One region of the Streptomyces sp. NPDC048496 genome, then DNA from elsewhere that is predicted to be linked to it. Evidence: riboswitches for the same ligand, from Rfam matches in the RefSeq annotation. Region 1 holds a riboswitch; each other region holds the start of a gene.
The links. Region 1 has a riboswitch for cobalamin ahead of ACGFSA_RS22645 (CbtB domain-containing protein). Riboswitches for the same ligand answer to the same signal wherever they lie in the genome.
Positions count from the first base shown of each region.

Region 1 (7,867 bases):
TCCGGTCCGTCGCGCCCGCACTGGCCCTCGGCAACGCGGTGCTTCTCAAGCCCGACCCGCGCACCGCGGTCTGCGGCGGGCTCTCACTCGCCGCGGTCTTCGCCGAGGCCGGACTCGGCGAGAACCTGCTGCATGTCCTGCCCGGCGGCGCCGCGGCCGGACAGGCGCTCGTCGCCGAACCTCGCGTCCCGGTCATCTCCTTCACCGGCTCCACCACGGCGGGCCGCGCCGTGGGCGAGGCTGCCGGGCGGCTCCTCAAGCGTGCGCACCTCGAACTCGGCGGCAACTCCGCGCTCGTCGTCCTGGAGGACGCCGACCTGGAGGGCGCTGTGGCGCAGGCGACCTGGGGCTCCTTCTTCCACCAGGGCCAGGTCTGCATGACCACCGGCCGCCACCTCGTCCACGCCTCGTTGCACGACGAGTACGTCGAGCGGCTCGCCGCGAAGGCGGACGCGCTGGTTGTCGGCGACCCGCACCGTGAGCAGGTCCACCTCGGCCCGGTCATCGACCGCGGCCAGCTCGGCAAGATCCACCGGCTGGTCGAGTCGAGCACCGCACAGGGCGCGAAGCTCGCGGCGGGCGGTACCCACCGCGACCTGTTCTACCGGCCCACCGTCCTCACCCACGTCGACGACCGGACACCCGCCTACGCGGAGGAGGTCTTCGGCCCGGTCGCCCCCGTGCGGTCCTTCGACACCCTGGACGAGGCCGCGGCGCTGGCCGCCGACAGCCCGTACGGGCTCTCGCTGGGCATCGTCACCCGCGACACCGCCCTCGGCCTGGAACTCGCCGACCGGATCCCGACCGGCATCGCCCACATCAACGACCAGACGGTGAACGACGAGGCGGTCGCACCCTTCGGCGGCATCGCCGCGTCAGGCACCGGGGCGCGCTTCGGGGGCGAGGCCAACCTGGAGGCCTTCACCGACCTGCGCTGGACGACGGTCCGCCGCGCACCGGCCGGCCACCCCTTCTAGGCCGGCGGATCAGACCGGCGGATGGGGGCGGACACCCCCAGGGATATCCGGACGCCGAAGGGGCCCGGCCAACCGGCCGGGCCCCTTCACCGTCGCGCGCTCGCGCCGCCTACTTCGGTTCCTTCTGCTGGTCCTCGATGGACTTGCGGACCTCGTCCATGTCCAGCTTGCGGGCCTGCCCGATGACATCCTCGAGAGCCGTCTCCGGCAGGGCCCCCGGCTGGGAGAACACCGCCACATTGTCCCGGACGATCATCAGGGTCGGAATGGACCGGATCTCGAAGGCCGCCGCCAGCTCCTGCTGCGCCTCTGTGTCGACCTTGGCGAAGACCAGGTCGGCGTGGCGCTCGGACGCCGCGTCGTACACCGGCGCGAACTGCCGACACGGGCCGCACCAGGAAGCCCAGAAGTCGATCAGGACGAACTCGTTCTCGCTGACGACCTGATCGAAGTTTTCCTTGGTGAGCTCTACGGTGCTCATGCTCTCGTTACCTCTTCCTGTGCCCGTTCGGACGTGTCCGCCACAACCGTGACCGGTTCCGCGCTATTCCGCCTGCCCGTGTGGCCACCGCTCACACCTGCGGCCAGACTGTCCCCATGACAGATGCTGTGGAGAACGCCGTGTACGACGTCGTGGTGATCGGTGCGGGACCTGTGGGTGAGAACGTGGCGGATCGGACCCGGGCCGCTGGACTGTCCACGGCGGTTGTCGAGAAGGAGCTCGTCGGCGGCGAGTGCTCGTACTGGGCGTGCATGCCCAGCAAGGCGCTGCTGCGCCCGGTCGTGGCCCGCGCCGACGCGCGCAAGGTCCCCGGACTGAGCGCGGCGGTCCAGGGACTCCTGGACACGGCGGCCGTCCTCGCCCGCCGTGACGAGTACGCCTCGCACTGGAAGGACGACGGACAGGTCGCCTGGCTGGAGGGGATCGGCGCGGACGTCTACCGGGGTCAGGGACGTCTGACCGGCACGAAGGAGGTTTCCGTCACAGGCCCTGACGGCTCCGGACACCGGCTGACCGCCCGGCATGCCGTCGCCGTCTGCACCGGCAGTCGCGCCGTCGTTCCCGACCTTCCCGGAGTCGCCGACGCCCGCCCCTGGACCAGCCGCGAGGCGACGAGCGCCAAAGAGGTGCCGGGCCGACTGGTGATCGTCGGCGGGGGAGTCGTCGGCGTGGAGATGGCCACCGTCTGGCAGGCTCTCGGCGCGCAGGTGACGATGCTGATCCGCGGCAAGGGGCTGCTGCCGAAGATGGAGCCGTTCGCGGGCGAGCTGGTCGCCGAGGCCCTCACCGAGGCCGGAGCCGATGTCCGTACGGGCGTCTCCGCCACGTCCGTGCGGCGTGCCGGCCCCGACGGACCGGTCACCGTGGAACTGGACAACGGCGAGCGCATCGAGACCGACGAGATCCTCTTCGCCACCGGCCGTGCCCCGCGCACCGACGACCTGGGCCTGGAGACGGTGGATCTGAAGCCCGGATCCTGGCTCGCGGTCGACGACAGCTGCCGCGTCGAGGGCAGCAACTGGCTGTACGCAGTCGGCGACGTCAATCACCGGGCGCTCCTCACCCACCAGGGCAAGTACCAGGCCCGCATCGCGGGTGCCGCGATCGCCGCCCGCGCACAGGGCGGCGCGCCGCCGGCGACCGGCCGCTGGGGCGCCCACGCCGCCACCGCCGACCACGCGGCCGTACCCCAGGTCGTCTTCACCGACCCGGAGGCCGCATCCGTCGGGCTCACCCTCGCCGCGGCCGAGCGCGCCGGGCACCGGGTCCGCGCCGTCGACCACGACCTCGCCGCTGTCGCCGGCTCCGGACTGTACGCGGACGGCTACCGGGGCCGCGCCCGCATGATCGTCGACCTCGACCGCGAGATCGTACTCGGCGTCACCTTCGTCGGCCCCGGCATCGGCGAGCTGCTGCACTCGGCGACGGTCGCCGTTGCGGGTGAGGTCCCCATCGACCGGCTCTGGCACGCGGTCCCGGCCTATCCGACGATCAGCGAGGTGTGGCTGCGCCTGCTGGAGGCGTACCGGGGCTGAGTACGGCTGGTGGGCCGGTGTGTCGGCGTGTCCCCTCCTCCCTCCGAGGGACGACGGGACACGCCGACGGGGTCCGTCGTCCCGCGCAGATGCAACGACGAAGTGCCGGTGAGCTCACGGGGCGATGCGTTTTCCGGCTCTCACCAGTAGTGGCGCCGCCCACCGATCCCGCGGCCGACAGCACCGAGAATCCAGAGGACCGCACCGATCAGCACCAGGGCGACGCCGATGGTCCACAAGAAGGAAATCCCGGCCACCATGCCGAGCACGAGCAGAATGACTCCGAGGACGATCATCGCGTCCCCCAATCTTTGAGGGCCACCTTCGAGTATGCGCCGGGCGGCGTACCTCCGCGTCGCCGGCGACTGCTGTCGCTCGTACGGCCGTCCAGGGCCGCCGGGCAGTGACCACTGGGGGCCCGGACAGCTCGACGGACCTCGTGAGACAGCCGGAGTCTCAGGCCGACGACACGGCCGGTGCCCCCTTCGACCAGGCGCGATCCGGTCCGGCGAACCGCTACGCGACCCGCCTCTCCACCTGCTGTTCCTCTTCCTCGTCGGGCAGTTTCACGTCGCTCACCAAGATGTTGACCTCCACGACCTCCAGACCGGTCATCCGCTCGATGGCGGCGATCACCTCGGTCCGGACGTCGCCCGTGAGCTCGACGATCGAGTATCCGTATTCGACGATGATCGACAGGTCGACCGCCGTCTGGACCTCGCCGACCTCGACCTTGACACCGCTGGTGACGGACTGACTTCCCGCTCCGGGCACCCGCTCCCGCACGGCCCCCATACCGCGGGCGAATCCCCCTCCCATGCCCTGGACTCCGGGCACGCCACGGGCCGCCAGCCCGGCGATCTTCGCCACCACGCCGTCGGCGATCGTGGTTCGGCCCCGCGACCCAGGTTCCGTTCGGCGGTTTCCGCCGTGCGGTCCTGCTCCGTGCGCGGCCTCGGATTGCGGGCGGGTGGTCTCGGGCCGGTTCACCTGCGTTTGATCGGTCATGGTCGGTCGCCCTTCCGAAGGGAGAAGGTGGATTCGAACGCCTTGGTCAGTTTACGTACCATTTGTCAACATTGCTCGAGCGGTAGGGGTTGGTAACTGCTTGCCGGTGAGTGGCGCACGAGGACGGTTTAACTCGATCGTGTGATGGTGGGCTCGTGGGCTTGCTCAGGAACGGTATGTGGGCGGACCCACGGGCGCCTGCCGCGGAGGGGATGGGTGGGTACTGGCGGCGTTGTGGGGGGTCCGGCCTCGGGCGCTCGCCTCAAGGTGCCGGCGGGGAGGGGAGGTACAGTCCGCCACCGGCAGGGCGGGCCGGCCCGGCGGTGGAGGCCGACGCCGGGTTACGGGGCGTCGGTTCCGGTGCTCAGGGACCGCCCGCAGCGCAGGTTCCAGCGGCCGGACCGGCCGCTGAGCTCTGTCAGTGTCAATGGGGCGACATCCAACCGCCAGAACGCCTGCGGCGGAAGGCCCAGCGCGTGCACGATCGCGGCGCGCACCACCGCGGGTTCGACCACGGCGATCACGCGGCCGTCCCCGGCGCCGTCCCGATGCGACGAGTCCAGCCAGCCGCCCACCCGCGCACACAGGTCCAGCAGCGACTCACCGCCGTGCGGTGCCGCCGAAGGGCCGGACAGCCAGACCGACACCGCCTCCGGCTCGGCCTCGCTCACCTTCGCCAGCCGCTGCCCGCTCCAGCGCCCCAAGTCCCAGCCGCGGAGGGCCGGTTCGGGTTCGGACCGCAGCCCCAGCGCCTCGGCGGTCCCGGCGCACCGCTCGTCCGCTCCGCACACCCGGCGATCGGCGGCAGGCACCGCGGCAGCGGCCGCACGCGCCCGCCCGACACCGGACGCGTCGAGCGGGGCGTCGCCGTCGAAACGGGCTTCACGCAGCGCAGCATTGAGCGCCGGCGAGATCAACATCACTTGTACCGTCAACACCGGTGTCAACTCCCTGAACTGTGGCCTTTCGGGTAAGCACACCACGGCATCCGGGCCTTCCGGCCCCGCAGATGGCGCCATGGCGGCGCGTGCCCGCAGGCGGTAAGGTCGCGATGAACATGACGACGGTGTGACGGAAGTCCGGTGAGAATCCGGCACGGTCGCGCCACTGTGAACCCGTACCCCTGCGGGAAGTCAGACCCGGCACTGTCGTCTCAGGCACCACGATCGGGACGCGTGTTCCCTCAGGAGGTTCTGCCATGGCACAGACTGCTGCCCCCGCAACCGTCGCCACACCCGCCATCACCCCCATCTCGCTGAAGGCCATTGCCCCGTGGGCGGTCTTCTTCGGCATCCTCATGCTCGTCCTGCTGTACTTTGTCGGCGCCGAGCAGGGTGCCACCGCTGTCATCTCCGGCGAAGGTGTCCACGAGTGGGTTCACGACGGTCGCCACCTGCTCGGTTTCCCCTGCCACTGACACGCCGCGCACCTCAGGGGAACCGCTCATGAACTCCATATCTGTCAGAGCGCTGCTCGTCCGCGGCATGCTGGCCGGACTTGCCGCCGGCGCGCTCGCTCTTGCCGTCGCCTACTTCCTCGGTGAATCCCGGGTGGACGCGGCGATCGCGCTCGAAGAGGCTCACGGCCACGAGCACGGCGGCGAGGAACTTGTCAGCCGCACCATGCAGTCCACCGCGGGTCTCGCCACCGGTGTCCTGGTCTTCGGTGTGGCGATCGGCGGCATCGCCGCGCTGGTCTTCTGCTACGCCCTCGGCCGCATCGGCAGGTTCGGCCCGAGGGCCACGGCCGCATTGATCGCGTTCGGCGCCCTGCTGACCGTGTATGTCGTGCCGTTCCTCAAATACCCGGCCAATCCGCCGGCTGTCGGACACCCCGACACGATCGGCCAACGCACCACCCTGTTCTTCCTGATGGTCGTCCTCAGCGTGCTGTTGGCCGTCGCTGCCGTCATCTTCGGCAAACGGCTGGCTCCCCGCCTGGGCAACTGGAACGCGTCCATTGCCGCGTCCGCCGCCTATGTGCTCGTCATCGGGCTGGCCTACGCCTTCCTGCCCTCGTTCAACGAGGTCGGCAAGGGCTTCCCGGCCAGTCTGCTGTGGGAGTTCCGCCTCGCCACCCTCGCTGTTCAGGCCACGCTGTGGACCACGTTCGGTCTGGTCTTCGGCTATCTGACCGAGCGGCTGCTGGTGCCGAAGGCCGGCACGGTGACGGCCGGGGGCGGTACCACGTCCCACGCCACAGCCGCTGCGAGCTGAGGCGCCGGCCGACTCGTCGGCCGTATGACGGGAGAACCCGCCGGGAAGCCCCGGCGGGTTCTCCCGTCTATGCGGCGTCCGTCGCGTCGGTCGCTTCAGCCACGTACGTCGCATCCGTTGCGTCCGACGCCTCCGACGTGTCCGACCAGTCGATCAGGAAGTGCTTCACCCGGTCGTCCGCCCTGACGAACCGCATGCCTGCCGCCACCATGACGTGGTGGGACGCGATGTTGTCGAGGTCGGCATCGCCGTTCACGGCGGCGATGCCCTCGTCGCGGGCGAACTCCAGCAGCGCCCGCAGCGCCTCGGCGGCGTACCCCTTGCCGCGCGCCGCAGGGGTCAGGCCGTAGCCGATCGTCACCTGCCCCTCCGCGTTCGGAGCGCCGTGAAAGCCCACTCCGCCTATGGCGTGTCCGTCCTGGCGGAGGCGGATCTCGTAGGCGCCGAACGGCTGGGGGTTGCCGGTGTCGGCGCAGTGTTCCAAGAAATGTCCGGCCCCGGCCGCGTCGCCGTCGGTCGGGTACTCCGGTGCCCACAGGGCGCCCGGCCCCGGACGGCGGGCCACTATGTTCTCCGCCTCGGCGGGACTCAACGGGTGGAGTACGAGTCGAGGTGTCAGAAGATCTCCCATGACTCGTCGGAATATCACGGCGGCGAGCTTCGGCGCACCGGAATTATCGGAATTTTTGCTGCCTGAGGGAGTGGGTAGCAGGGCTGGGTGACGCTGATACGTGTTGTTCTCGCTTTGTTGTCGTGTTGCCACAGGGGTGCGGCAGGGGCAGGGCCAGCGGGTTTGCATGTTGCACTGTGCTGTGTCGGGTGACAGGGTCGGCGGAATGGAAAATGTGTTCTATTCCTCTCGAGGGTGGGAGGACTGGGATGTCCCGGCCAAGCCCGCGATCCCGGAGGGGATGCCGGTCCTGATCGATGACGACCTCTTCTTCGAGGACGTCTCGGGGCCGCGGCCGACTGTGGCGGTGAACCGGTGGCTTCGTGAGCTGCCGACGAATGGGTGCCCGGCGCCGAAGTCGTGTACCTACTACGCCCGCACGGTGAAGGAGTGGATGGAGTTCCTGGCCGAGCACGGGGTGGGTCTGTTCGACACCCGGATGCGGCTGAAGTCGGCCCTGGGCGCGTACGCCGTGTACCGGGCGACCGGGCCGATCAAGCACCGTTTCGAGGCGTCGACGTGGAACCAGAACGTGGGCATCCTGGCGAGCTTCTACCGATGGGCGGTTGACGAAGGGTACACGGACGCGGAGCCGTTCACGTACAAGCAGGGCACGGCCTACTTCGGTGAGCAGGCGTCCCAGGTGCAGGTCAACCAGGCCCGTCGCCGCCAGGCCAAGGACCACGTGACGATCAAGTACCTGGAGGACGACTTCGCCGCGCTGTTCCTGAACGCACTGTCGGGCCTGACGCCGGACGGGCAGGACGACCCTCGGTACCGGGGCCGCGAGTTGGCCCGCAACGCGGTCGCGTCGTCCGCGAGCGCCTCGTCGAGCGAGACTCCGTGATGGGCGATGCCGAACTCCTTCGCGAAGTCGGCGGTCGGTTCCGGCAGGCGCCCCACCACACGGTGGAGCACCTGCCCCTCGGCCAGGGTGATCTCGGCGTGGAGGCGGGCGA
Region 1 is NZ_JBICXB010000026.1:81,796-89,662, forward strand. It holds gene ACGFSA_RS22615 (aldehyde dehydrogenase family protein) at 1-977, shown strand, start outside; gene trxA (thioredoxin) at 1,087-1,458, opposite strand; gene ACGFSA_RS22625 (dihydrolipoyl dehydrogenase family protein) at 1,575-3,014, shown strand; gene ACGFSA_RS22630 (hypothetical protein) at 3,155-3,322, opposite strand; gene ACGFSA_RS22635 (Asp23/Gls24 family envelope stress response protein) at 3,531-4,022, opposite strand; gene ACGFSA_RS22640 (histidine phosphatase family protein) at 4,364-4,942, opposite strand; adenosylcobalamin (AdoCbl) riboswitch at 5,069-5,217, shown strand; gene ACGFSA_RS22645 (CbtB domain-containing protein) at 5,221-5,439, shown strand; gene ACGFSA_RS22650 (CbtA family protein) at 5,468-6,238, shown strand; gene ACGFSA_RS22655 (GNAT family N-acetyltransferase) at 6,306-6,869, opposite strand; gene ACGFSA_RS22660 (hypothetical protein) at 7,075-7,755, shown strand.

Region 2 (7,867 bases), on a different contig from region 1:
GTTCTCGGAGCCGTACACAGCCGGGAAGCCGAGCCGGGTGAGCCGCTGGTCGGCGACGCACTGCAGGTACTCGCGCATCGACTCGGTGTTCATGCCCGGCAGACCGTCGCCGCACAGGTCGCGGCCGAACTGCAGCTCCGCGTCGACGGCCTCCTTCAGCATGTCGGTGACCTGCTGCTGGAGGGCGTCGTCGAAGAGCTCGGGCTCTTCCTTGCGGACGGTGTCCACGACCTCGAACGCGAAGTTCATATGCATCGTTTCGTCACGGAAGACCCAGTTGGTCCCCGTGGCGAGGCCGTGCAGCAGACCGCGCGAGCGGAACCAGTAGACGTATGCGAACGCGCCGTAGAAGAAGAGCCCCTCGATGCACGCCGCGAAGCAGATCAGGTTCAGCAGGAAGCGACGGCGGTCGGCCTGTGTCTCCAGACGCTCGATCTTCTCGACCGAATCCATCCACTTGAAGCAGAACTGCGCCTTCTCACGGATCGACGGAATCTCCTCGACCGCGTCGAACGCGGCGGCACGGTCGTCCGGATCGGGCAGATACGTGTCGAGCAGCGTCAGATAGAACTGAACATGCACGGCCTCCTCGAAGAGCTGCCGCGACAGATACAGCCGCGCCTCGGGGGAGTTGATGTGCTTGTACAGCGTCAGCACGAGATTGTTGGAGACGATCGAGTCGCCCGTCGCGAAGAACGCGACGAGCCGGCCGATCATGTGCTGCTCGCCGGGGGAAAGCTTGGCGAGGTCGGCGACGTCGGAGTGGAGGTCGACCTCCTCCACCGTCCAGGTGTTCTTGATCGCGTCGCGGTAGCGCTCGTAGAAGTCCGGGTAGCGCATGGGGCGCAGGGTCAGCTCGAAGCCCGGGTCGAGCAGATTCTTGTCGGTTGAGCTCATTACTGACAGGCCTCGCAGGACTCGGGGTTTTCGAGAGAACAGGCGATCGCGTCCGCGTCGGGAGCCGAGGCCTGCTGCACGGGAAGGGAAGCGGCGGCCGCGGCGCGGCCGGACGCCGCACGGGCGATCCGGGTGGCCGGGCGCGAGCGCAGGTAGTACGTCGTCTTCAGCCCCTGCTTCCAGGCGTACGCGTACATCGAGGAGAGCTTGCCGATCGTCGGCGTCTCCAGGAACAGGTTCAGCGACTGGCTCTGGTCCAGGAACGGCGTACGCGCCGCCGCCATGTCGATCAGACCGCGCTGCGGGATCTCCCATGCCGTGCGGTACAGCGCCCGTACGTCCTCCGGGATCCAGGCGAAGCCCTGCACCGAGCCGCTCGCCTCGCGCAGCGCCTCGCGGGTCCGCGCGTCCCACACGCCCAGCTGCTTCAGCTCGTTCACCAGATAGGCGTTGACCTGGAGGAACTCACCGCTGAGCGTTTCGCGCTTGAAGAGGTTGGAGACCTGCGGCTCGATGCATTCGTACACCCCGGCGATCGAGGCGATCGTGGCGGTCGGAGCGATGGCCAGCAGCAGCGAGTTGCGCATGCCGGTCTTCGCGATCCGGGCGCGCAGCGCGTCCCAGCGCTCCGGCCAGCTCAGCTCGGTGTCGTAGTGGTCGGGGTGCAGCACGCCGCGGGCGGCACGCGTCTCGGACCAGGCGGGCAGCGGACCGGACCGCTCGGCGAGGTCGCAGGACGCCTCGTACGCGGCGAGCATGATCCGCTCGGAGATCTTCGTGGAGAGCACGCGGGCCTCGGGGGAGTCGAACGGCAGCCGCAGCCGGAAGAAGACGTCCTGGAGCCCCATCGCGCCCAGCCCCACCGGACGCCAGCGGGCGTTGGAGCGGCCGGCCTGCTCGGTCGGGTAGAAGTTGATGTCGACGACCCGGTCGAGGAACGTCACGGCGGTACGGACGGTGGAGTCCAGCCGCTCCCAGTCGATGTCGCCGTCGGCCACGAACGAACCGAGGTTGACCGAACCGAGGTTGCAGACGGCGGTCTCGCCGTCGTCGGTGACTTCGAGGATCTCGGTGCACAGGTTCGACGAGTGGACGACGCGACCCGGCTCGGCGGTCTGGTTGGCCGTCCGGTTGGAGGCGTCCTTGAACGTCATCCAGCCCTGACCGGTCTGCGCGAGCGTCCGCATCATCCGGCCGTACAGCTCACGCGCGGGCATCGACTTGCGGGCCAGGCCCTTGGCCTCGGCGGCCCGGTACACGGCGTCGAACTCGTCGCCCCACAGGTCGACCAGTTCCGGCACGTCGGCGGGGGAGAACAGCGACCAGTCGCCGTCCGCGTCGACCCGGCGCATGAATTCGTCCGGGATCCAGTGCGCCAGGTTGAGGTTGTGCGTACGCCGCTGGTCCTCGCCCGTGTTGTCGCGCAGCTCCAGGAATTCCTCGATGTCCGCGTGCCACGTCTCCAGGTAGACGGCGGCGGCGCCCTTGCGGCGGCCGCCCTGGTTCACTGCGGCGACCGAGGCGTCGAGCGTCTTCAGGAACGGCACGATGCCGTTGGAGTGCCCGTTGGTGCCGCGGATCAGCGAACCGCGGGCGCGGATCCGGGAGTACGAGAGGCCGATGCCGCCCGCGTGCTTGGAGAGTCGCGCCACCTGGTGGTAGCGGTCGTAGATGGAGTCGAGCTCGTCCAACGGCGAGTCCAGCAGATAGCAGGAGGACATCTGCGGGTGCCGGGTGCCGGAGTTGAAGAGTGTGGGGGAGGAGGGGAGGTAGTCGAGGCGGCTCATCAGGCCGTACAGTGCGGCGACCTCGTCCAGTGCGCGCACCGACTCGTCCTCGGCGAGACCGGCGGCGACGCGCAGCATGAAGTGCTGCGGCGTCTCGATGACCTGGCGGGTGAGCGGGTGACGCAGCAGATAGCGGCTGTGCAGTGTCCGCAGCCCGAAGTAGCCGAACCGGTCGTCGGCGCCGTCGGCGAGGGACTGCTCGACCAGCGCGTCGAGCCGGGCCGCGTGGAGCGCCACGAACGCGGCCGTACGGTCCGCGATCAGACCCTCGCGGTGGCCGACGGCGACCGACGCGGAGAACGACAGCGCGCCCTGACCGGCCGCCTCGTCCGCGATGGTGCGAGTCAGGAGGCGGGCGGCGAGCCGGGAGTACGCGGGGTCCTCGGCGATCAGACCCGCGGCGGCCTCGGTGGCCAGCGCGCGCAACTCCGCCTCGTCCGACGCGGCGTTGCGGCCGCGCAGCGCGGCGGCGGCGACGCGGCCGGGGTCGGTGTCGGGCAGATCGGCAGTGAGGTCGGTCAGGGTCCGCAGCAGTGCGGTCCCGGGTCCGTCATTCGTGGTTCCCGCGGACTCGGCGACTGAAGCCGGATCGGCTGGCGCGATGGTCACGTGGTGCTCTCCCTCGCTCGGCTCGGGGCCGGCGGGGGAGCGGGGCAGCCGCGTGGAGGCATGCCCGAAGAAGGAGGGCAGCACTGTGTGCGGCGTCCACCGGCCCATCCGCGAGGCCCGGACGTCTGGGCGTCCGGATCGGTCGAGCCGGACGCGCTGTCGGCAGGTCCTCGGACTTTCAGGGTGCGCAAAAGGGCCCTGAACATACCGTTGCGGGACAGTTCCGGATTCGCACCGGATTTCCCTGCGGCGACAGCGAGCACGAGCATACATGTGGGGGCCGTCCGATGAGGTGGCCCCCACATGTTGTGTCGAATCGGTTCAGAGGCCCAGGCTGTACGTGAGCAGCGCGAGGCCCGCAAGGGGATCCCGGTCGCGTTCCGGCGTGCGTACGAAGTCGAGCCGATGGTAGATCCGGTGGGCGCCGGACATGGTCGGCTGGGTGGACAGGACGAGCCGCGCGACGCCCTTCGTGGCCCGTGCCCGGTCGATACAGGCCCGCACGAGCGCCTCGCCCGCCCCGGGGCCGCGCGCCGCCCGTGCGACGGCGAGCATCCGGAATTCGGCGGATCGACAGGTCCATGCCGGGAGTGTGCCGTACCGGTGGGTGACGCCGGACGGGCTGGGTGCAGCCCGTCCGGCGAGGGAACCAGGGCCCTTCGTCCGGATCGGGCCCGATCCGGACGAAGGGCACTAGCCGGCGGACGGGCTCGCGTCGGGTGACGGGCTCGACTCGGGCCTGGCCGAGGGGAGTTCCACCTGGACGCCCGGGTCGCCCGTGTCCGCCGTGTAGTCCGCCGGGGAGGTCTCGTCGACGCCCGCCGGGGCCTTCACCGCGTTCAGGACGAAGGTCAGCACCACCGTCACCACGGCGTTAAGCACGAACGCCGTCAGACCGATGTAGCCGATCTCGCCGATCCCCGGGATCTCCTTCGAGGAGCCGCCGAAGTGCGCCTGGGTGTGGGTCGGGCTCGCCACTCCGTACGCGGCGAGCGTGCCGTACGCCATGCCGACCGCCCAGCCCGCGAGCAGCGCCCAGCGGTGGAACCACCGGGTGAACAGGCCGCCGACCAGCGCCGGGAACGTCTGCAGGATCCAGATCCCGCCGAGCAGCTGGAAGTTGATCGCGACCGTCTTGTCCATGGTGAGGACGAAGACGAGTGCACCGACCTTCACCAGCAGCGACACCAGCTTGGAGACCTTCGTCTCCTGGGCCGGGGTCGCGTCGGGCTTCAGGAAGTCCTTGTAGATGTTCCGGGTGAACAGGTTCGCCGCGGCGATCGACATGATCGCGGCGGGAACCAGCGCGCCGATGCCGATCGCGGCGAACGCCACGCCGGCGAACCAGTCGGGGAACATGTTCTCGAACAGCTGCGGGATCGCCAACTGTCCGTTCTCCACCTTGACTCCGGCGGCGATCGCCATGAAGCCGAGCAGCGCCAGCAGGCCCAGCATCAGCGAGTACAGCGGCAGGATCGTGGTGTTGCGCCGGATCACATTGCGGCTGCGGCTGGAGAGCGTCGCCGTGATCGAGTGCGGATACATGAACAGTGCCAGTGCCGAGCCCAACGCCAGAGTGGCGTAGGTCCATTGGTTGGCCTCGGCGGGAGCCAGCGCGCCGGTCGGTTTCCCTCCGGGCGGGCCCGCGAACTTCTCCTGCGCGGCGGCGAAGATGTCGTCGAAGCCGCCCAGCTTGATCGGGATGTAGATGATCGCCACCGCGATGACCAGGTAGATCAGCCCGTCCTTGACGAACGCGATCAGCGCGGGGGCGCGCAGCCCGGAGGAGTACGTGTACGCGGCGAGCACCGCGAACGCGATCAGCAACGGCAGGTCCTTGACGAACCAGTTGGTGTTCTCGCCGCCGCCGACGCCCATCACGTCCAGCACCGCCTGGATGCCGACGAGCTGGAGCGCGATGTACGGCATCGTGGCGAGGATGCCGGTGACGGCGACCGCCAGCGACAGACCCTTCGATCCGAAGCGACCTCGGACGAAGTCCGAGGTGGTGACGTACCCGTGCTTGTGCGAGACCGACCACAGGCGCGGCAGGAAGGTGAAGATCAGCGGGTACACCAGGATGGTGTACGGGACCGCGAAGAAGCCGGCCGCTCCTGCTGCGTAGATCGCGGCGGGTACGGCGACGAAGGTGTACGCGGTGTACAGGTCGCCGCCGAGGAGGAACCAGGTGACCCAGGTGCCGAACGACCTGCCGCCCAGGCCCCATTCGTCCAGACTGGCCTCGTTCTCGGCCTTGCGCCAGCGCGCGGCCATGAAGCCGATGACCGTGACGGCCAGGAAGAAGAAGATGAAGACGCCGAGCGCGACGCCGTTCACACCGTCCTTCACGCCGACGTACCCCCCTTGCGGGCGCGCTGGTCACGCTGCCAGAGCTTGTACGCGACCATCGTGAGCGCCGTGGAGATCAGCACCCATACCATCTGGTACCAGTAGAAGAACGGGATGCCGATGAAGGTGGGGTCCACCTTCGCGTACGAACCCACCCAGAGCATCGCCACGAACGGGGCGGCGAGACAGAGGGCGATGAGCACTCTCACCGGTGTGACTGTCGGTGGTTTCGCGTCTGTTTCCTCGGGCATGTGGCGACTCCGTCCCCTCGCTGATCACCTGTTGTAATGCGCAGGCAATCTAGGGGAGTGTTCCGGCCGCCGTCACCCCCTGCCCGGCAAAAGTGTGACGGAGCCGCTGGAGGGATTCTGCCCGGGGGACCGGCTCCTGATGCTCTGTCCGGGGCCGGACAGTTGTCCGGTCAGGAGCCGGTCCGCGGTCTCATTCGGTCGGCCGCTTCAGACGCGCCACGAACTTGTAACGGTCGCCGCGGTACACCGACCGCACCCATTCGACCGGTTCGCCGCGTCCGTCCAGGGAGTGACGGGACAGCATGAGCATCGGCAGGCCCACGTCCGTACCGAGCAGGCCGGCTTCGCGTGGGGTGGCGAGCGAGGTCTCGATCGTCTCCTCGGCCTCGGCGAGCCGTACGTCGTACACCTCGGCCAGCGCCGTGTAGAGCGAGGCGTACTTCACCAGCGAACGACGCAACGCGGGAAAGCGTTTGGCCGAAAGGTGCGTGGTCTCGATGGCCATCGGTTCACCGCTGGCCAGGCGGAGTCGCTCGATCCGCAGCACCCGGCCGCCGGTGGTGATGTCCAGCAGCCCCGCGAGGGTGTCGTCGGCCGTGACATATCCGATGTCCAGGAGCTGCGATGTCGGTTCCAGACCCTGGGCGCGCATGTCCTCGGTGTACGAGGTGAGCTGCAGGGCCTGCGAGACCTTCGGTTTGGCCACGAACGTGCCCTTGCCCTGGATGCGCTCCAGCCGGCCTTCGACGACCAGCTCCTGGAGCGCCTGGCGCACGGTGGTGCGCGAGGTGTCGAACTCGGCGGCCAGGGTCCGCTCCGGTGGCACCGGGGTGCCGGGCGGCATGGTGTCCGTCATGTCGAGGAGGTGGCGCTTCAGCCGGTAGTACTTCGGGACCCGCGCGGTGCGCGTGCCCACGCCCGCGCCCGTCTCGTTCTCGGTACTGCCCCCGTCGGCACTCATGGCCCGCCTTCCCGACTGCTGCGTTGCTGCCGTCACCTGCTCCTCCGTCTGTCGCGGCTCACATGGTGGCACGGTCCGGTCACGGCTCGTCGCCCTCCCTCAGGTGTCGGTCCTATAACGGACGCGAGTGCGCTTCTTATACACCCTTGACACCCCTAAAGGTCTAGGCCAAGCTCCGAGTACTGGTCTAAACCATTAAAGACCAGGTCCCAGCCCCACGGGCAGTACCCGTCGTACGCAATTGTGCGACGGACGGCGATCTCGGGTGGTGGGGGGAATTCTCTTGCATCCCTGAGGAGGGTGTCGTGAAGCGCGGACTCATCGCGGCCATTGGTGTCGTGGCTCTCTTGGCCGGTGCCACTGCCTGTGGCTCGGACGACAAGACCGACAGCAGCAAGAAGACCGGGCCCGACAGCTACAAGGGCCAGACGCTGACCGTCTGGGCCATGGACGGCTCCACGCCTCCCGGCTGGACCAAGGACCTCACCGCCGCCTTCAAGAAGAAGACCGGCGCCACGCTGAAGTTCCAGACCCAGAAGTGGGACGGCATTCAGCAGAAGATCACGACGGCTCTCTCCGAGTCGACCCCGCCGGACGTCATCGAGGTCGGCAACACCCAGACCCCGGCCTACGCGGCCACCGGTGGCCTCGCCGACCTGAGCGACCTCAAGCAGGAGATCGGCGGCGACTGGGTCGACGCGCTCAACACGTCCTCCGTCTTCGACGGCAAGCAGTACGCCGCCCCGTGGTACTTCGCCAACCGCGTCGTCATCTACAACAAGAAGGTCTGGGCCGACGCCGGCATCACGGACACCCCGAAGACGCGCGACGAGTTCTTCAAGGACCTCGACGCCATCAAGAAGAAGGGCAAGGCCGAGCCGATCTACATGCCCGGCCAGAACTGGTACTTCTTCGACGGCCTGACCATCGGCCAGGGCGCGGACCTCGTGAAGAAGGAAGGCGACACGTACGTCTCCAACCTCTCCGACCCCAAGGTCACCGCGGCCATGGAG
Region 2 is NZ_JBICXB010000006.1:167,471-175,337, forward strand. It holds gene ACGFSA_RS09370 (ribonucleotide-diphosphate reductase subunit beta) at 1-897, opposite strand, end outside; gene ACGFSA_RS09375 (ribonucleoside-diphosphate reductase subunit alpha) at 897-3,293, opposite strand; cobalamin riboswitch at 3,437-3,575, opposite strand; partial or broken gene ACGFSA_RS09380 (GNAT family N-acetyltransferase) at 3,615-3,860, opposite strand; gene mctP (monocarboxylate uptake permease MctP) at 3,987-5,642, opposite strand; gene ACGFSA_RS09390 (DUF3311 domain-containing protein) at 5,639-5,893, opposite strand; gene ACGFSA_RS09395 (GntR family transcriptional regulator) at 6,084-6,854, opposite strand; gene ACGFSA_RS09400 (extracellular solute-binding protein) at 7,160-7,867, shown strand, end outside.
Region 2: it holds a riboswitch for cobalamin, as region 1 does, so the genes downstream of both, ACGFSA_RS09375 (ribonucleoside-diphosphate reductase subunit alpha) here and ACGFSA_RS22645 (CbtB domain-containing protein) in region 1, are expected to answer to the same signal.

Region 3 (7,867 bases), on a different contig from region 1:
GCGGATGGTGGCGAAGGACTGGCGGTAGATCGCCGGTCCGTCCTTCTCGTACTGGAACACGGTGGTTTCGCTCTCTCCGGTCGGTGGTCGGGCTGCAGCGCCCTCGGGTCGGTGGTTCAGGTACGGGTGCGGCGGGCGGCGTTCACCGCGGCGGCCAGGTCGGACGGGCCGCCGTGGACCGTCACGGGGGCGCCCCGTTCGCCGCCGCGGACCTGGGCCACCTGGTGCCCGCCCGGAACGGCGACGACGTCGGCCCAGGCGCCCTTGGGGTGACCGCAGCGGCGTTCACAGCCGGACCAGTGGACGGGGAGCTGCCCGGCAACGAGCTCTCCGGCGGTCCGCACGAAAGCCTCCGCGTCGCCCCGCACATCCGCCAGGGACTTCGCACAGCCGGGCCGGCCGATGCACGCACCGACCCCCGTCCACGCGGAGTCGGGCCCGGTGATCAATCCGGCCGCGCCCCACTCGCGCAGCCGCGCCGCCGCGTCGCCGGGCGTCACGCCCGTCACGACGACGCTCCGCCACGGGGTCAGCCGCAGCTCGCGGCCCACGCGGGACAGGCTCGCCCACTGCGCACCGGTGAGCCGCCCGAGCGGCACCCCCACACAGACCGCGGTGGAGACGACGCCGTACGCGGGCTCCTGCGCCGCCGTCGCCGGCGGTACGCGCTCCGCGGCACCGGCCACCCGCAGCGCCGCCCTCACCGAATCCAGCAACTCCTCGGCAGCGAACGGAAGTTCGCTCACACGCCAGGCGCCCGTCTCCCGCGCCGCCGCCAGAAACGTCTCGGCGGCGATGAGCGCCGCGCGCGGCGCGTCGTCCCCGGAGACCCTCAGCACTGCCTCCGCGGCCCCGACCCGCAGGAGCGCGCTCCCGTCGCTCCGCCCCAGCAACGTCACATCCGCACCCAGGGCATCAACGTCACCACGGCCGTCGTCCAGCGCGAAGAGAAAGCGGCCGGACAACCCGGCCGCTTTGTCACTTCCGCACAACAGCGCGTCCAGCGCGGTCAGCCACGGCCGGACATCCCGGTGGCCCCGGCCGTCGAGCCCGGAGAGCGGGGAGGCCACGACGTTGCGTATCCGCTCATGGCTCCGGGACGGCAGCAGCCCTGCCCCGGACAGGAGTTCGGCGAGCCGTCCGCCGCACCCCAGGCCGAGGCCGCGCAACTGGACATTGCCCCGCGAAGTGAGATGCAGCTCACCGTCGCCCAACTCCCGCGCGGCACCGTGGAGCGCGTCCGCCTGTCGGGCAGTCAGCACGCCACCGGGGATCCGGACCCGCGCCAGCGCCCCGTCGTCCGCCCGGTGGAGCCGCAGCGACCCCGGGCAGGCATCGCCGCGGTCACGGGAGACGGGCTCCCCCAGGGTTGATGGCGGGGTGTCGGAAGTGGACATGGCGGCGAGCATACCGACCATCATTCCGAGCTGTATGAATCCCATCCGATGCAAGGCCCTTACTATGCCTAGCAACGGGCCACCCGGCCCGGCGTCGCCTAAGAGCCTGTCGGGCGACCTCTGATCGGGCGGTCACGGCGTGGCACGCACGCTTCCGGCGTTGCCGAAATGCCCTAGTAGCTCCGCTACGAGGCCATCCCGGCGCCTTGGAATCGCACGCACCACGCCGCGTCCGCTCTCCGATCGAAGGTCACCCGACAGGCTCTAAGAGGCCTCGCACGTAGGTGGGGTGGAGGAAGGAGCGGGGCGAGGGGCAAGCCTGGCAAGGCGGAGGAGGGAGGCGACGCGGAGCGTCGTCGACCGACGACAACGCCGCCAGGCGCCGCCCATCGGCACGCGACGCCGCCCCACCTACGTGCGAGGCCTCTAAGACGGCGATAGGGGAGGAAGCCCGGTGCGAGTCCGGCGCGGTCCCGCCACTGTGAGTCCGGCCTGGGCGGCCGGGCGAGTCAGGAACTCCCTTCCCCGAGCTCTCGACCCCGCTCGAGCAGGGGAGACCCCATTTCGACACCGCCCGGGGCGTGGACACCCCGAGGAAGGCCCGACGCCGCATGATTCTGCTCCTGTCGACGTCCGACACCGACCTGCTCAGCGCCCGCGCCGCGGACGGTCCGGTGACCTACCGCTACGCCAACCCCTCGCGCCTGTCGCTCGACGACCTCCCCGCCCTCCTCGACGGCACCGACCTCGTCGTCGTACGCCTCCTCGGCGGTGTCCGCGCCTGGCAGGAAGGGCTCGACCAGGTCCTCGCCACCGGCAGGCCGGTCGTCGTCCTCACCGGCGAACAGGCCCCCGACGCCCAGCTGATGGCCGCCTCCACCGTCCCGATCGGGATCGCCGCCGAGGCCCACGCCTACCTGGCGCACGGCGGCCCGGCCAACCTGGACCAGCTGGCCCGGTTCCTCTCCGACACCGTGCTGCTGACCGGCCACGGCTTCGAGCCCCCGGCGCCCGCACCGTCCTGGGGACCCCTGGAGCGCACCGCGCGCGCCACCGACGGCCCGACCATCGCGGTGCTCTACTACCGCGCCCACCACATGAGCGGGAACACCGCGTTCGTCGACACGCTCTGCCGGGCGGTCGAGGACGCGGGCGCCCGTGCCCTCCCCCTGTACGTCGCCTCGCTGCGTACCCCGGAACCCGCACTCATCGACGAACTGCGCGCCGCCGACGCCATCGTCACCACCGTCCTCGCCGCGGGCGGCACCCGGCCCGCCGAGGCATCGGCGGGCGGCGACGACGAGTCCTGGGACGCGGGTGCGCTCACCGGACTCGACGTACCGATCCTGCAGGCTCTCTGCCTGACCAGCTCGCGCAGCGACTGGGAGGACAACGACGAGGGTGTCTCCCCGCTCGACGCGGCCAGCCAGATCGCGGTCCCCGAGTTCGACGGCCGGCTGATCACCGTCCCGTTCTCCTTCAAGGAGGTCGACGAGGACGGGCTGCCCGCGTACGTCGCCGACACCGAACGCGCCGCACGCGTCGCCGGAATCGCCGTACGCCACGCACGGCTTCGCCACATCCCGGCCGGGGACAAGCGTCTGGCACTCGTCCTCTCCGCCTACCCGACCAAGCACTCCCGTATCGGCAACGCCGTCGGGCTCGACACCCCCGCCAGCGCCGTCGCCCTGTTGCGCCGACTGCGCGCCGAGGGATACGACTTCGGGCCCGAGGACGAACTCCCCGGCCTGGTCTCCGGCGACGGCGACGAGCTGATCTACGCCCTGATCGAGGCCGGCGGCCACGACCAGGAGTGGCTGACCGAGGAGCAGCTGGCCCGCAACCCGGTCCGTATCCCGGCCGCCGACTACCGGCGCTGGTACGCCACGCTCCCGGCCGGCCTCCGCGACGCCGTCGAGCGGCACTGGGGTCCGCCGCCCGGCGAGATGTTCGTGGACCGCTCCCGCAATCCGGAGGGCGACATCGTGCTCGCCGCCCTGCGCCGCGGGAACCTCCTCATTCTCATCCAGCCGCCGCGCGGCTTCGGCGAGAACCCGATCGCGATCTACCACGACCCCGATCTGCCGCCCTCGCACCACTACTTGGCCGCGTACCGCTGGATCGCGGCGGCGCGGGACGACGGCGGTTTCGGGGCCGACGCGATGATCCACCTCGGCAAGCACGGCAACCTGGAGTGGCTGCCCGGCAAGAACGCGGGCCTGTCCGCGGACTGCGGCCCGGACGCGGCACTGGGTGATCTCCCGCTCGTCTACCCGTTCCTGGTGAACGACCCGGGCGAGGGCACGCAGGCCAAGCGCCGCGTCCACGCCACCCTGATCGACCACCTCGTGCCGCCGATGGCCCGCGCGGACAGCTACGGCGACATCGCGCGCCTGGAGCAACTCCTCGACGAGCACGCCCAGATCGCCGCGATGGACCCGGCGAAACTGCCCGCGATCCGCGCCCAGATCTGGACCCTGATCCAGGCCGCCAAGCTCGACCACGACCTCGGGCTCGACGACCGCCCGGACGACGAGGGTTTTGACGAGTTCATCATGCATCTGGACGGCTGGCTCTGCGAGATCAAGGACGCCCAGATCCGCGACGGCCTGCACGTCCTGGGCGGTGCTCCGGCCGGTGCGGACCGGGTCAACCTGGTCCTGGCGATCCTGCGCGCCCGCCAGATCTGGGGCGGTACGGCGTCGCTGCCCGGCCTGCGCGAGGCACTCGGGCTGGACGAGTCCGCTGCCACCCGCACCACCGCCGACGAGGCCGAGGAGCAGGCACGCGCCCTGGTCCAGGCGATGGAGGACGCGGACTGGGACCCGGCAGCGGTCGCGACCGTAACAGCGTCGCATCCGCGACCGGTCGCGGACATCCTCGACTTCGCCGCCCGCGAGGTGGTCCCCCGGCTGTCCGCCACCACCGCCGAACTCGACCACACCGTCCACGCCCTGAACGGTGGCTTCGTCCCGGCGGGCCCCTCCGGATCCCCGCTGCGCGGCCTGGTCAACGTCCTGCCGACCGGTCGCAACTTCTACTCCGTCGACCCGAAGGCGGTCCCGTCCCGCCTCGCCTGGGAGACCGGTCAGGCCCTGGCCGACTCGCTCCTGGAGCGCTACCGCACCGACAACGGCGAGTGGCCCACCTCGGTCGGCCTCTCCCTGTGGGGCACCAGCGCGATGCGCACCTCCGGCGACGACGTCGCCGAGGCCCTGGCGCTGCTCGGCATCCGCCCGGTCTGGGACGACGCCTCGCGCCGCGTCACCGGCCTGGAACCGATCGACCTCGCCGAGCTGGGCCGCCCGCGCATCGATGTGACGCTGCGCATCTCCGGCTTCTTCCGGGACGCGTTCCCGCACACCATCGGCCTGCTCGACGACGCGGTCCGTCTCGCCGCGTCCCTCGACGAACCGGCCGAGCAGAACCACATCCGGGCGCACGCCCAGGCCGACCTCGCCGAACACGGCGACGAACGCCGGGCCACCACCCGTATCTTCGGCTCCCGCCCCGGTACCTACGGAGCGGGTCTCCTCCAGCTCATCGACAGCCGCGACTGGCGCACCGACGCCGACCTCGCCGAGGTCTACACCGTCTGGGGCGGTTACGCCTACGGCCGCGAACTCGACGGGCGCCCGGCCCGCGACGAGATGGAGACGGCGTACAAGCGCATCGCCGTGGCCGCCAAGAACACGGACACCCGCGAGCACGACATCGCGGACTCGGACGACTACTTCCAGTACCACGGCGGCATGGTGGCCACGGTCCGCGCCCTGCGCGGCACCGCCCCGGAGGCGTACATCGGCGACTCCACCCGCCCGGAGACGGTCCGCACCCGCACCCTCGTCGAGGAGACGTCCCGCGTCTTCCGCGCCCGCGTGGTCAACCCCAAGTGGATCGAGGCGATGCGCCGCCACGGCTACAAGGGCGCCTTCGAACTCGCCGCGACGGTCGACTACCTCTTCGGCTACGACGCGACGACGGGCGTGGTCGCCGACTGGATGTACGACAAGCTCACCGAGACGTACGTCCTGGACCCGACCAACCGCGAATTCCTGCAGCAGGCCAACCCCTGGGCCCTGCACGGCATCGCGGAACGCCTCCTGGAGGCCGAGTCCCGCGGCATGTGGGCCAAGCCGGACCCTGCGGTACTGGAGGCGCTGCGCCAGGCGTTCCTGGAGACGGAGGGGGACCTGGAGGGCGAGGACTGAGCGACGCCGGTGGTACGTGGGTGTGGCGCTCCGTTCCGCACGGGGCGCCACACCCAGCCGGCGCCGCCCTCTCGTCGACTTCCCCGCGCCCGGTCCGACCGCACCGCCGCCGGTCATGCGTGAGCCGCCCGGCAGGCCGTCCCTCCGGCGGGCGGTCGGCCGGCCGGCCGTGAGGGAACAGGCCGTACCGGACCCGCGCCGGCCGAGGAGCAGGCGGCCGACGAACAGGTGCGTGCGCCGGACGCTCGTGGACCGCCGGGAAGAATCGGCAGGACGTCTGGCGTGATCACTCGGCCGGGTGGTCCCTGCCGGGTGACCGCCCGTCGCGCGTTCAGCGTCGGCGGAACTCGGGATCATGCGCAGGTGATCTTCGTGAACAGCCGCTCCGTGCGCCGCCCCCGTGGCCTCCTGGCCCCGATCGGTCTCGGCGCCCTCGCCGTCCTGTCCCTGCTGCCGGGCTCGCTGCCCGCCGCCGCGCAGCCGGTGACCGCCACTCGGTCCCCCGCTGCCGCACCCCAACCCCCGCTCACCGCCGGGGAGGCCCGGGCCTCCGCGCGGCTCGCCGCGATCCGGAACGATCCGGCCGCGCTGAAGGCCTTCTTCACGGCACTGCCGAAGGGAGGGGACCTGCACAACCACCTGTCCGGCGCCGTCTCGACCGAATACCTCATCTCGCTCGCCGCGGAAGACGGTCTGTGCGTCGACGAGACGACGCTGACCGCGGTCCAGCCGCCGTGCGGCCCCGGCCGGCGGCCGGCGTCGGACGCCCTGTCCGACGGCCCCTTCCGCCGCTCGGTGCTGCGGGCGTGGTCCATGCAGGACTTCCCGCCGGGGCAGTCGGGGCACGACCACTTCTTCGACACGTTCGGGAAGTTCGGCGAGGTCACCTGGCGCCACCGGGGAAAGCTCCTCGCCGAAGTGGCCAACACCGTCGCGAGGCAGAACCAGTTCTATCTGGAGACGATGGTGACCCCCGCGTCGGACGGCGCGAGGGACCTGGCCGCCGAGGTCGGCTGGGACCCGGACCTGGCAAAGCTGCACGGCAAACTGCTGGCCGGTGGCAAGCTCGACAAGCTGGTCGCCGAGGCGAGCCGGGAGACGGACGAGTCCGACGCGGAGTTCCGCACGGCAGCACAGTGCGGCACGCCCCGCGCGGAGGCCGGCTGCCGGCTGCCGGTGCGGTGGATCTCCCAGGTGTCGCGCGGCAGTTCGCCCGAGCGGGTCTTCACGCAGATGGCTCTGGGACTGCGCCTCGCCGAACGGGACAAGCGATTCGTCGCCGTGAACCTGGTGCAGCCGGAGGACTGGGACAGCTCCCTGCAGAACTACAGCCTCCAGATGCGGATGCTCGACTACCTGCACCGCGTGTACCCCAAGGCGCACATCACCCTGCACGCGGGCGAGTTGTGGCCCGGCCTGGTCAAGCCCGAGGACCTGACCTTCCACATCGGTGAGGCCGTGAAAGTCGCCCACGCCGAGCGCATCGGCCACGGTGTCGACCTGGTCCACGAGGACAACTGGCGGCAGCTCGCCCGCACCATGGCCGCCCGGCGGATCGCGGTCGAGGTCCCGTTCACCAGCAACGCGCAGATCCTCGGGGTCAAGGGCGCCGACCACCCCTTCACCACCTACCGCGCCTACGGCGTGCCCGTCGTGCTGGCCACCGACGATCCCGGTGTCTCCCGGATCGACATCAGCCACGAGTACCAGTACGCCGCCACAACGTACGACCTCGGCTACCGCGACCTGAAGGACCTCGCGCGGGCCTCCCTGCAGTACGCCTTCCTGCCGGGCGCCGGCATCTGGCAGGGCAACCCGACCCGGAACGGCTACCGTCTCGCCAACTCCTGCCGCCACGAGACCCCCGGCGCGAGCAACCCCGGGCAGCAGTGCCGACGCCTCCTGGACGCCAGCCCCAAGGCGCGGATCCAGTGGCGCCAGGAAGCCGCGTTCTCGGCCTTCGAGCGGCGGATCGCCACCACCACGACAGGCTGACGGACACGACGCACCGGCTCCGGACACCACGGGCTCCCTCCGGCACATGCGGTCCTCGCGGTTCGCACAGGGGTGGGTGGCCGCCCCTGGGGGCCGGTGTCCTGGGGGCCGGTGTTACTCTCCCCCACTGCATGGGGGGTTTGGCCCAGGGGGGCTCATCACTTCGCGGTGTCGACCGCGGCACATCGTGCCGCGCCCTCTCCATGCACCCGTCGCAACCATGGAGACACCCGTGAGTCACCACACCCAGCCGCGGCGGGCCAC
Region 3 is NZ_JBICXB010000048.1:34,478-42,344, forward strand. It holds gene ACGFSA_RS29325 (precorrin-8X methylmutase) at 1-60, opposite strand, end outside; gene cobG (precorrin-3B synthase) at 117-1,409, opposite strand; cobalamin riboswitch at 1,800-1,937, shown strand; gene cobN (cobaltochelatase subunit CobN) at 2,009-5,608, shown strand; gene ACGFSA_RS29340 (adenosine deaminase) at 5,975-7,603, shown strand; gene ACGFSA_RS29345 (hypothetical protein) at 7,836-7,867, shown strand, end outside.
Region 3: it holds a riboswitch for cobalamin, as region 1 does, so the genes downstream of both, cobN (cobaltochelatase subunit CobN) here and ACGFSA_RS22645 (CbtB domain-containing protein) in region 1, are expected to answer to the same signal.